Regions from separate parts of the Phocaeicola fibrisolvens genome, predicted to be linked through region 3. Evidence: riboswitches for the same ligand, from Rfam matches in the RefSeq annotation. Region 3 holds a riboswitch; each other region holds the start of a gene.
The links. Region 3 has a riboswitch for cobalamin ahead of OCV81_RS12850 (TonB-dependent receptor). Riboswitches for the same ligand answer to the same signal wherever they lie in the genome.
Positions count from the first base shown of each region.

Region 1 (3,545 bases), on a different contig from region 3:
GGTATTGGTAGCGGGTGTATAATTGCTCGGCAATGAATTCCGCCATGGAGTGAACCGACTGGAGGAAGAATTCCTTGGCTTTTTCTAGACGATTTTCTGGAGTTTCGTCCACAAAAGCTTCCGCTTTGCGATGCGCTTCGATGGCCAGTCGCGGCAGGTTCATGGTCGTGAAAGAAAGATTGCCTCGTCCCAGTGAGGTCTTTTCTCCGTGCAGGTTCTCGAACACACGGGTACGGCATCCCATGGTCGCCAGCTCGTAGCGGTAGCGTTTCGGGTCGTCGGCCCGCCATTTCTCGTGCGTGTTGAAAGGGGTGTCCAGGAACATGAAGTTCGGGAACAACGCCTTGGCCGTGGTGCGGCAAGCCTGCAGGAAGAGGTCGAAGTTCGGACATTCGAAAGTCACCTTTCCTTCAAGGGCCGCTTCAAAGTCCTGCATGGCCAGCTGGTAGTCGGCATCGGAATAAGTCACCCCGTTTTTGACCTTGAAAATCTGAATCGGGAACACCGGTACCTCTCCGTGGTTGCCCAAGCCTTCGATGGTGGCTTTCAACAGTTCCTGAATGACCATTCTTCCCTCAGCCGAGGTGTCGGTACCGTAATTGATGGAACTGAAAACCACCTGGTTTCCTCCGCGGGAATGCATAGTGTTCAGGTTGTGGATGAAACCTTCCATGGCTTGGTGCGTGTCTTTGCGGGTCTGTGTCAGCGTCTTGCGCAACGCGTAGTCCAGTTCTTCCTGTGTCAGCGTAAGGCCTTGGTTTGCCAGAAAGCTGAGGTAAGTAGTACGTGTTTCTTCTCCGGCTTCGATGCCCTGGAAATGCGTACGTATGCCTTTGAGGATTTCTTTTTCGTCGGTTTCTATTCCCTTGAGGTCGAACAACAAGCTGAGGAGTGTGGCCAGGATTTTCTGGAAACTCTTCAGTACCCCTTTGGCCATGAAGAAGTCGAAGGCCGGAATAGCCTGTCCTCCATGCTGTTCGTTCTGGTTGGTCTGGAAGATGATGGTGGACAGGGTAGCATAGCTCTGGATGGACTGCGGCGTACGGATGCTGCCGTTTTTGGTATGGAAACCCCGTTCGAATAGGTCGTCCAGGTCGTACTGGATACAAGTCGTCGTTTTAGTGGGGTAATAATCTAGGTCGTGAATGTGGATGTCGCCCAGCTGGTGTGCCTCGGCATACTGCTTGGGTAGCAAATATTTGTAGGTGTAATCCTTGGTGATTTCAGAAGCGAACGTCATCATCTGTCCGGCCGGCGTATGACTCGACATGTTGGCGTTGCTCAGGTTCACATCGTTCTTGTCGATGGCCACGATGCCGTCCATGATGTGCTTGATACGCGTCTTACGCTCCCGTTCAGTGTTACGCCACTGGCGGTAGATAATGTATTTCTTGGCCACCTCCGGCTGTACCTTCATCAGTTCGTTTTCCACGAGGTCCTGGATATCTTCCACCCCGATGGTCTGTTGGGTGAAATGCGACACTACCTGCCGGGTGATACCTTCTATTTCCTCCTCCTGGAAGTCGATGCCGGTTGCCTTGAACGCTTTACCGATGGCATTGGTGATTTTGGCGGCCGAAAAGTTCTCCTGCTTTCCGTCGCGCTTGATGATACGGATTTCTGTCAGATTCATTTTTCTGTAAATTAAAGAGTGAGACATAAATTTAGGCTTTCCCGGGCAGGTCTTCTGACTGATCTCTCGCCGTAGACGCCTTCCCATGAGTGGGCTCACAGTGGCTTGCAGAGCGTGTCACGGTTTCCACAAGAATCACAGCAGCAGGTACTGTCGCCGATTTGCACGGCATTCCCTTTTGAAACGGTTAAGTTACCTTCGGAAAAGTGAGACAAAGATAGACGTTTGGGAGGAAAATAAAAAATGAGAATTTAGATGAGTCTCTAAATTTGGAGAACTTTTCCAGCGTAAATTAGGTCTACAGCATACTGTGGATGTGTATTTTGGTAAACTGTAATTTATACAGGTTTTTGAATATTGGAAACTTCCGGATTATTCCTTAGTTTAAGAGAGGAAGGAAATAGGAGAAGAAAAAGTCTCTCACAACCTCCGGCAGCAGCCAGCATACGGGGGTTGTGAGAGATGGGCAGATTATTTCTTTTCAGGCAGGTTGACCGGTTTCAGGCCCATCTGCTCCGCTTTCTTCAGCATAAAGTCGAAGGCCGCATCGTGTTCGTTCGGAATCACCCCGTCGAGAATGGCGTCCTTGATGGAACTTTTCAGGCTGCCGATTTCACGGCAAGGCTGGAGGTTGAACACGTGCATGATTTCAGCCCCGTCTACCGGCGGCTGGAAGTTCCGGATACGGTCTTTCTCTTCCAAATCCTTCAGTTTCTGGCGCACCAGCTTGAAATTGTCCAGGAAGCGCTGTTTGCGGGCTTCGTTCTTCGAGGTGATGTCGGCCTCGCAGAGCATCATCAGGTCGTCGATGTCGTCGCCGGCCTCAAACAGCAGACGGCGGACCGCTGAATCGGTCACTTCCTCGTCGGCAATGACGATGGGGCGCATGTGCAGTCCCACGAGCTTCTGCACGTATTTCATCTTTTCGTTCATCGGGAGTTTCATTTTGCGGAAAATTTCCGGAATCATCTTTTCCCCGATGAAATTATGATTGTGGAAAGTCCATCCCGCCTTGGGTTCCCAGCGTTTCGTTCTCGGTTTGCCGATGTCGTGGAGCAGGGTCGCCCAGCGCAGCCACAGGTCATTGGTCACTTTGGAGATGTTGTCCACCACTTCCAGGGTATGGTAGAAATTATCCTTGTGCCCGCGTCCGTTGCGTACTTCCACTCCTTGCAGAGCCACCAGTTCCGGGAAAATCAGTTCCAGCAGTCCGCAGCGGTCCAGGTCGATAAACCCTTTCGACGGAACCGGCGACAAGAGTATCTTGTTTAGTTCGTCGGCGATGCGTTCGCGGGAGATTATCTTGATGCGGTCCTTGTTGCGTTCCAGTGCCGCAAAGGTCTCGTCGTCGATGTAGAAATTCAGCTGTGTGGCAAAGCGGATGCAGCGCATCATGCGCAGCGGGTCGTCGCTGAAGGTGATGTCCGGGTCGAGCGGTGTACGGATGGTCCGTTCCTTCAGGTCATCCAGTCCTCCGAACGGGTCCACCAGCTCTCCGTAGCGGTCCTTGTTCAGACAGACCGCCATGGCATTGATGGTAAAGTCCCTCCGGTTCTGGTCATCTTCCAGCGTACCGTCTTCCACCACGGGTTTGCGGCTGTCGTGGCTGTACGATTCTTTCCGTGCCCCCACGAACTCCACTTCCGTGTCCTTGAATTTGACTTGTGCCGTACCAAAATTCTTGAATACGGATATATGAGCACCTCGTCCCAGCTTCTTCCCGAAAGCCTGTGCGATTTCAATTCCGCTTCCCACTACCACTACGTCGATGTCTTTGGAAGGCCGGTGCAGGAAGATGTCTCTCACGTATCCTCCCACCACATAACATTCCAGTCCCAGCTCATCGGCTGTTTCCGAGATCAGTTTGAAAATTCGGTCGGTGAAGTGTTCTTTTAATTCCATTCGATGTATC
Region 1 is NZ_JAOQJI010000001.1:186,927-190,471, forward strand. Features, by position in the region: gene OCV81_RS00690 (anaerobic ribonucleoside triphosphate reductase) at 1-1,660, opposite strand, end outside; cobalamin riboswitch at 1,663-1,848, opposite strand; gene OCV81_RS00695 (CCA tRNA nucleotidyltransferase) at 2,105-3,535, opposite strand.
Region 1: another riboswitch for cobalamin. It lies ahead of OCV81_RS00690 (anaerobic ribonucleoside triphosphate reductase); the one in region 3 lies ahead of OCV81_RS12850 (TonB-dependent receptor).

Region 2 (3,545 bases), on a different contig from region 3:
GGTAGCGATAGCGGTACTTGGGCAATGTTCGTCCACCGTACCTTTGCACACGAAAACAGACCTGCGGCGTATGTCGGGGCTGTGAAGGGATTATACCCTTAAAACAGGAATATACCGGCTGTGAAACCGGTGGCGGAAGCTCTGCAGAGCATATTTATAAAAGTAACCGGGGAGCCTGTGCAAAAAAGAGAGCAACCACCCACTTTTGAGGCGGGTGGTTGCCAATGTTTCGGACAAACATCAGAAGTGGTAATCAACAACTCCTCCGATGTAGAGTATCGTTCCCGGTTCAAGCCTACAAACAAACTCCATAAACGTAAAGGACTGTTCGGCAAAAGACTGCAGCCATCGCCATCCAAATAGAAATGATAGGCGACATCCAACGGATTTTCCACTGCCTGTTTGAGATAATAGGTCGAACCCCATTCCAACATATTATCTGCCGTAAGAGCATTCGCTCTTTTTTTGATATTGGCGACATACTCCTCTTTCCATTGCTCTATTCCACCATTATAGCGCATGGTGTCATCGGATATAAGCTCGAACATTCCTTTGGGCAAGGCATGATTGACCAAATTGGCAATATCCTCTTTACGGTCTTCCTCGTCTATTTCTGAACAATAGTCATAGAAGCTCCCGTCTCCTTGCTGGAGTGTGTCCTCATTCAGATAGTTTTCTTTGTCTATCGGCTCCGTTGAAATTTGAAAAATCCTGCTGTGCATAATTGTAAATTTTAGATTGTCAAATATTTTCTTTTTTTTTCCTTTTCTTGAAACTCTTTTGGCTTCTCGTCGGGGAATGATTTTTATGCAGGACTGACAGCGGGAAAAGGACGGATAAGGCAAGTAAACAGTGTACGGGATGAAACGGAATACCCAACCGCCCAATGTAAGAGCACAGTCAGGCTCGTCCGACTATGCCCTGCAACGAGGTGGGGAGTGAAAGTCAATCTTCGATTTGTGGAAGGCTGCCGTGAAGAATATCCGGGAACCGTTAGTGAAAGCGATACTTGACGACCAGACGCACGCTGTACCTTTGCATATAAAATCTCTCCGAAGAGAATTGCCGACGTGAGATGAAAAGAGACCATAATTGAGAAACGCTATTATTCATAAGGGGAAAAGACTATTCGTGGTTGTTATAAATGCTTGATTAACATGAAAATACAATTCGCGCCATAAAATAATCCTTTCTTGAAATAAAAATCACAGAAAAAGAAACAAGATTAAAAAATAACCATTAACTTTGCACCAGTCAAGTTTCCAATCGAAGCGTCGAACGGAATTAAAAGGGAATCCCGGTGAAAATCCGGAGCTGTACTCGCAGCTGTAAGTCCTATTAAAGTTTATCGCACTCTTTGCCACTGGTGAAAGCTGGGAAGGCGCGATAAGCGGGATGAGCCAGAAGACCTGCTTGATGAGATAGATTTAGTGACCACGGGATAATTGGCATTAGATTAAAATGAACAGAGGCTCGTCCACAGGCACCTATATTCTTTTTGATAACCGATTTCTCATTCGTTGCAAATCTGTCGCAATAAAAACGAATGTGTGTTTAAACTTTTTGTTTAACTTTTAATAATTAAGTTATGAAAAAGAATTTTAGATTCTTGGCAATGGCTGTTGTAGCAATGGCCGCCGCAGTGTTCACGGGATGTTCATCCGACGATGACTTCCTTGCTCCGTATGAGGAGAGTGCGATTCAAACCCGCGCGATAAGTTCTACCAATGCGCTTATCGATTTTGATAACGTACCTTCCAGCGTAATGGCTTCTGACCAGTATGGAAACAATCTCTATTCTGCCACGGCCAACGGCAAGCAGGTAACGACCGGCTACATCACTCAAATCGGGCAAACCGGTACGTACATTCAGTTCCCGATTAACTATTTGGAACAAGAATGGGTAAGCGGACAGCCTTGGGAATATGAATTTTGGAATGGTGGTTTTGCCATCTCTAATTTCCATAATCTGACACAGGGGGATTATCAAAACCAATGTAGCGTGTACTGGCCCAACGGCGGTCATAGCGGTAAAAATTTTGCTGTAGCTTTCGGTTATAGCGATTCATACAATGATTCACAAGCAACCTATGACAAATGTGCGAAGATTTACCTGACCGATGCAACCGGCTACAGAGTCGTTACCACAAACACTCCTGTCAAGGGTACACCGAAATATGGTAAATTCAACAGCGTATGGGTTTGTAATACGACTTATACCTACTTAGTCATGAAGGATGGCAACTCGTTTACACAAGGCTCTTTGTCGGCACAAAAAGGATGGTTTAAGGTGGTATTTGTTGCGTTGGATGCGACGGGTAAACCTACAGGTAAGGAAGTAGAATACTATTTGGCAAACTTCGATTCCAGTAAAGATGCAGAATCAGGTTTGACCAATAAAATCCGTACCGGATGGAATCAAGTGGATTTAAGCGGTTTAGGTGACAGCGTATGTACTGTAGCTATCAATTTCGAAGGAAGCGATTCAAGCGCATACGGATTGAACACTCCTGCTTACGTTGCTATAGACGATATTGATGTAACCGTAAACGAATAACATGAATTTGGGGCAAATGCTTTTTAACGGCAAGTGCAAAGTATTTGCCCCTTTTTATTATATCCCAATGGAGATTGGAATCAAATACTTTCTTCAAGGGAATTTCAGCATTAAAATTATAAATATAATGAAGAAGTATTTGCTTTTATTCTCCTTGACGATATTTCTATTTGCATGCAACAAAGACGAAGAAATATCGCAGGACGTGATATTGCCTCCTGTCATTGAGTTGGATAGCGAGGACGGAATCTACGTTGTAAAGATAGGAAAAGAGGTCGTTATTGAGCCGACCTATCAGAATGTCGATTACGCCGTTTATTCATGGAAATGCAACGGTCGTATCATTTCCGACGAGCCTCAATTGAAATACATTTTCAACGAATGCGGTTCGTATTACGTTACCCTGCGTGTGGATACGAGGGATGCCAGCACAGAGGAAGAAATTCGTGTGGATGTCAATGAATTGGCTCCGCCCGTTATTTCATTGGTAACCCCCTCTATAGGGCTTAAAGTTGTCGCAGGACGTGAGTATATCCTTACACCCGACATTCAAAATGCAGAAGGAGCTACTTATTTGTGGACTCTTAACGGAAACGAAGTCGGAACGGAAAATACTTATACATTCAAGCAAGATGAGTTGGGAACTTATGAACTGACCTTAACCGTAACAAATGAAGACGGACAATCAAAGAAGACAGTTTCTATTGAGGTTGTCGATAAACTTCCGATTGAAATCGTAGTTCCGTCATCTTTATATTTTACCGAGAATAATACCAAATACGTAGAATTAGGACGTACTTTGTTTGTCCGCCCCTTTGTATCAATAAGTGCCGAGCCTTCTTATCAATGGAGTTTGGACGGGCAACCGATTGAGGGAGCCAATTCTTTGGTTTACGGTTTCAAACCCGCTAAAACCGGAGAACACACGCTTACCTTTACTGTGAAATACGACAATCAAGATACAAAAGCAGTGCTCACCCGTAATATT
Region 2 is NZ_JAOQJI010000002.1:134,705-138,249, forward strand. Features, by position in the region: partial or broken gene OCV81_RS01380 (hypothetical protein) at 241-722, opposite strand; cobalamin riboswitch at 1,240-1,431, shown strand; gene OCV81_RS01385 (DUF4465 domain-containing protein) at 1,589-2,557, shown strand; gene OCV81_RS01390 (PKD-like domain-containing protein) at 2,559-3,545, shown strand, end outside.
Region 2: another riboswitch for cobalamin. It lies ahead of OCV81_RS01385 (DUF4465 domain-containing protein); the one in region 3 lies ahead of OCV81_RS12850 (TonB-dependent receptor).

Region 3 (3,545 bases):
CTTGCTGGCCTACAAGCCTGCTGCCTCGGTGGCTGTATGCCGTCGCGGAGGAGCCAGTGCGACGTTCGACCGCCTGAACAAGTATTTCACCATCAACAACATGCCGGTGGTGTCGTCACAATACTGGAACAGCGTGCACGGCAGATTGCCGGGCGAAGCGAGTCAGGACATCGAGGGATTGCAGACCATGCGTACGCTGGGGCGCAACATGGCGTGGTTGCTGAAGAACTTGAAGCAGGGAGGAGAGCCTATCCCGCCCAGTGAGCCGTGGACACCGACTCATTTCATCCGTTAGAAGCGGGACTTATCACCATCAGCGAAAAGTAGGGAAACTTCTTTTCCTTGATAATCGCCGGGTCGGAGGTATAGAATTCGTTCGCCCGGCTGATATTTTCGAAGTAATGGAACGCTGCTTCGGGGTGGGAGTCGATGCACTGACGTACGGCTTCCGCGCAAAGAGGCAGTTTCATGATGACGAGGACATAGCCGGATTGGAGTTTCTCGGTCAGTTCTTCGGCGGAGATGAGGCCCGGAATGACCAGCAGCCTTTCTTCCTGTTTGGCCAGGTGGAGACCTGCCACGGGACCTGCGGCAATGAACGCCGGAATGCCTGCGATGCGTCTCACCGGCAAGCCTTTATTTCCCAATAGTTCATACAAGTACTGCACGGAAGCATAGAATCCGGCATCGCCTTCGGCGGCCACGGCTATTTTCTGCCCTTCACGGTAATCTTCCTCTATCTGTGCAGCCACTTCGTGATACACTTGCAGGGCCGCTTCTCTGTGCTTGTTCATCGGAAGGGTGAATGTCTTGATTTTCTCTTCCCCGATTCCCAGTGCCCGCAAGGTGTTTGCGGCGTAGGAGGAGGGGATGCCGGCGGCACTGCGGGTGCCCGGACAATAGATAGAGGAGGCTTCCTGTAGGGCCTTCAGTCCTTTCAGGGTGATGAGCTCCGGGTCGCCGGGGCCTAAGGATACAAACTGAATTGCGGGATATGAGGATTCCATATAGTCTAAAAGGGGATTGATTTTTTTTTTGCGGTCGCTAAGATACAATCTTTTTTGTGAAAATGAAAAATCAGCCGGGATGTAGCATATCAAAAAATATTTTCTACCTTTGTGGCGATATTGGTTCACTGCTGGATAAAGCGTGATGAAAAGGGAATCAGGTGAAAGTCCTGAACAGACCCGCTGCTGTAAGTTTCGCATGATTTTCAGGAAATCTGCATGCCACTGTCGGAAAGATGGGAAGGCTCCTGAAAAGAAACAAGTCAGAAGACCTGCCAGTGTCGTACATAGTTTTTTATGCTTTCGGGAAATAAGGTATGAAAACAACGAGCTGGACTTCTCTCTACCCGTTCTGGATATACGGAATCCTCTTCTCTTTGTATTTGTATGCGTCTCGCGGTCATAAGTGTGTGGTATGAAGATTTGAGGAACTTATGAAACACCTGACACTCATTTTTATTTTCGTTTTTGGCATTGTCGGCTTCTCGGAAGGGCTGGCACAGAGACTGGTCACTCTTTCGGGCCGCATCACGTCTGCCCACGGACAGCCTGTGGCGCAGGCTTCACTGGCGGTGGAGGGTACGGCCTACGGGACGTATTCGGACGAGAAGGGGGGCTACCGACTGGAGCTTCCGGAGGGGACGTATACCGTGGTGGCTTCTTTCATCGGTTATGAGAGCCAGAAGCAGACGGTCCGGTTGGTCGGGCACAAGCGAATCGACTTTGTCCTGAAGGAAGAGGCCGTGGCCTTGAATGAGGTGGAAGTCTATGCCAAGAGCCAATCGCAGAAATTGCGGGAAGGTACGTTCGCCGTCAGTGCGCTGGATGTGAAACCGATTGTGAGTTCGTTGAACAACCTGAACGAGCTGGTGGACCGGGCTTCGGGCATCAAGGTGCGGCAGGAGGGAGGCGTCGGGTCGGACTATGACCTGTCCATCAACGGGATGTCGGGCAATTCGGTCCGTTATTTCATCGACGGGGTGCCGCTGGAGACAAAGGGCTCCGGGGTGTCGCTGGCCAATCTGCCGGTCAATCTCATCGACCACATCGAGATGTACAAGGGGGTGGTTCCGGCTTATTTGGGGGCTGACGCGCTGGGCGGTGCCATCAACATCGTGACGAAGAAGGAGAAAAAGAATTACCTGGACCTATCGTACGGGATAGGTTCGTTCCATACGCACAAGGCGGACTTGAACGCGCAGGTGGTGTTTCCCAAGAGCGGGATTATCGTGCGCCCGACCGTCGGGGTCAACTATTCAAAGAACGACTATATGATGAAAGGGGTAGAGGTGTGGGAGGAAAGCGTGCGAAAGTATGTGCCGTCCAACCGCCGGCGTTTCCACGACGATTATTTCTCGCTGCTGGCCCAGGTGGAGGTCGGAGTGAGCGGGAAACGGTGGGCAGACGACTTCTTTGTGACGGCTTCGTATTCGAAGGTGGACAAGGAGCTGCAGACGGGTTCTATCCAGACCAAGGTCTACGGGATGGCCGAGCGGAACGGGTCGGCTTATAACGTGTCGGCACAGTACCGCAAGAAGGACTTTCTGTTGAAGGGGTTGCAGATGCACAGCATGCTTTCGCATACCTGGGACTATTCGCTGACGGTGGATACGGCCTACCGGGTGTACGACTGGAACGGGAATTATGTGGAGAGTTCCCGCAATGAGATTACGGGACGGGAACGGTCGTTGCGACATTACAAGCGCCCCACGACGATGTTCCGCTCCAACTGGGACTATCGCTTTCATCCGCAGCATGCCCTGAACCTGAACTACTTGTTCAACCGGACGGGAAACGACCGCTACGACGACGTGGATGACAGTTTTGTGCCGTCCAATGACGTGGTATGCAAACACATCCTCGGGCTTTCCTATCAGCAGCAACTGTGGCAGGACAAGATGGAGAACACGTTCTTTATCAAGGATTACATCAATCACCTGAATATCCGGCAGACGGACTTGTACTGGCAGACGGGCTCGGACAAGGTGAAGGGAGAAAGTACGGGAAATTACTTGGGATACGGGGCCGGCACGCGGGTGAAGTTCCGGGAGCCGGTCGCGCTGAAGGCTTCGTTTGAGCATAGCGTGCGTCTGCCTCTGGCCCGTGAACTGCTGGGCAACGGGTCTACGGTCTATGCCAATACGGCGTTGCATCCGGAAAGGAGCAACAACGTGAACCTGGGGCTCTTTGGTACGTGGCATCCCGGAGTGGGGCATGTGTTGTACTACGAAGTGAACGGCTTTATGCGGTTTGTGGACGATTATATTCAGGCCGTGGTGGCGGAGAAAGAGGGCATGATGCAGTATCAGAACGTGCCTGCGGTGTATATCAAGGGACTGGATGCGGAAGTGCGCTACAGCTGGAGGAACCACTTGCAGTGCATGGCCAATGTGAGCTGGCAGGACGCGCGCGACCAGCGTAAATACAAGGATGACGGCAAGCCTTCGGCCACGTACCTGAACCGGGTGCCCAACCGCCCGTGGTTGTTCGGGGCGGCAGAGGTCGACTATACGTTTCACGAGGTCGGCCTGAAGCACA
Region 3 is NZ_JAOQJI010000035.1:15,075-18,619, reverse strand. Features, by position in the region: gene OCV81_RS12860 (flavodoxin family protein) at 1-295, shown strand, start outside; gene OCV81_RS12855 (precorrin-2 C(20)-methyltransferase) at 285-1,007, opposite strand; cobalamin riboswitch at 1,112-1,301, shown strand; gene OCV81_RS12850 (TonB-dependent receptor) at 1,442-3,545, shown strand, end outside.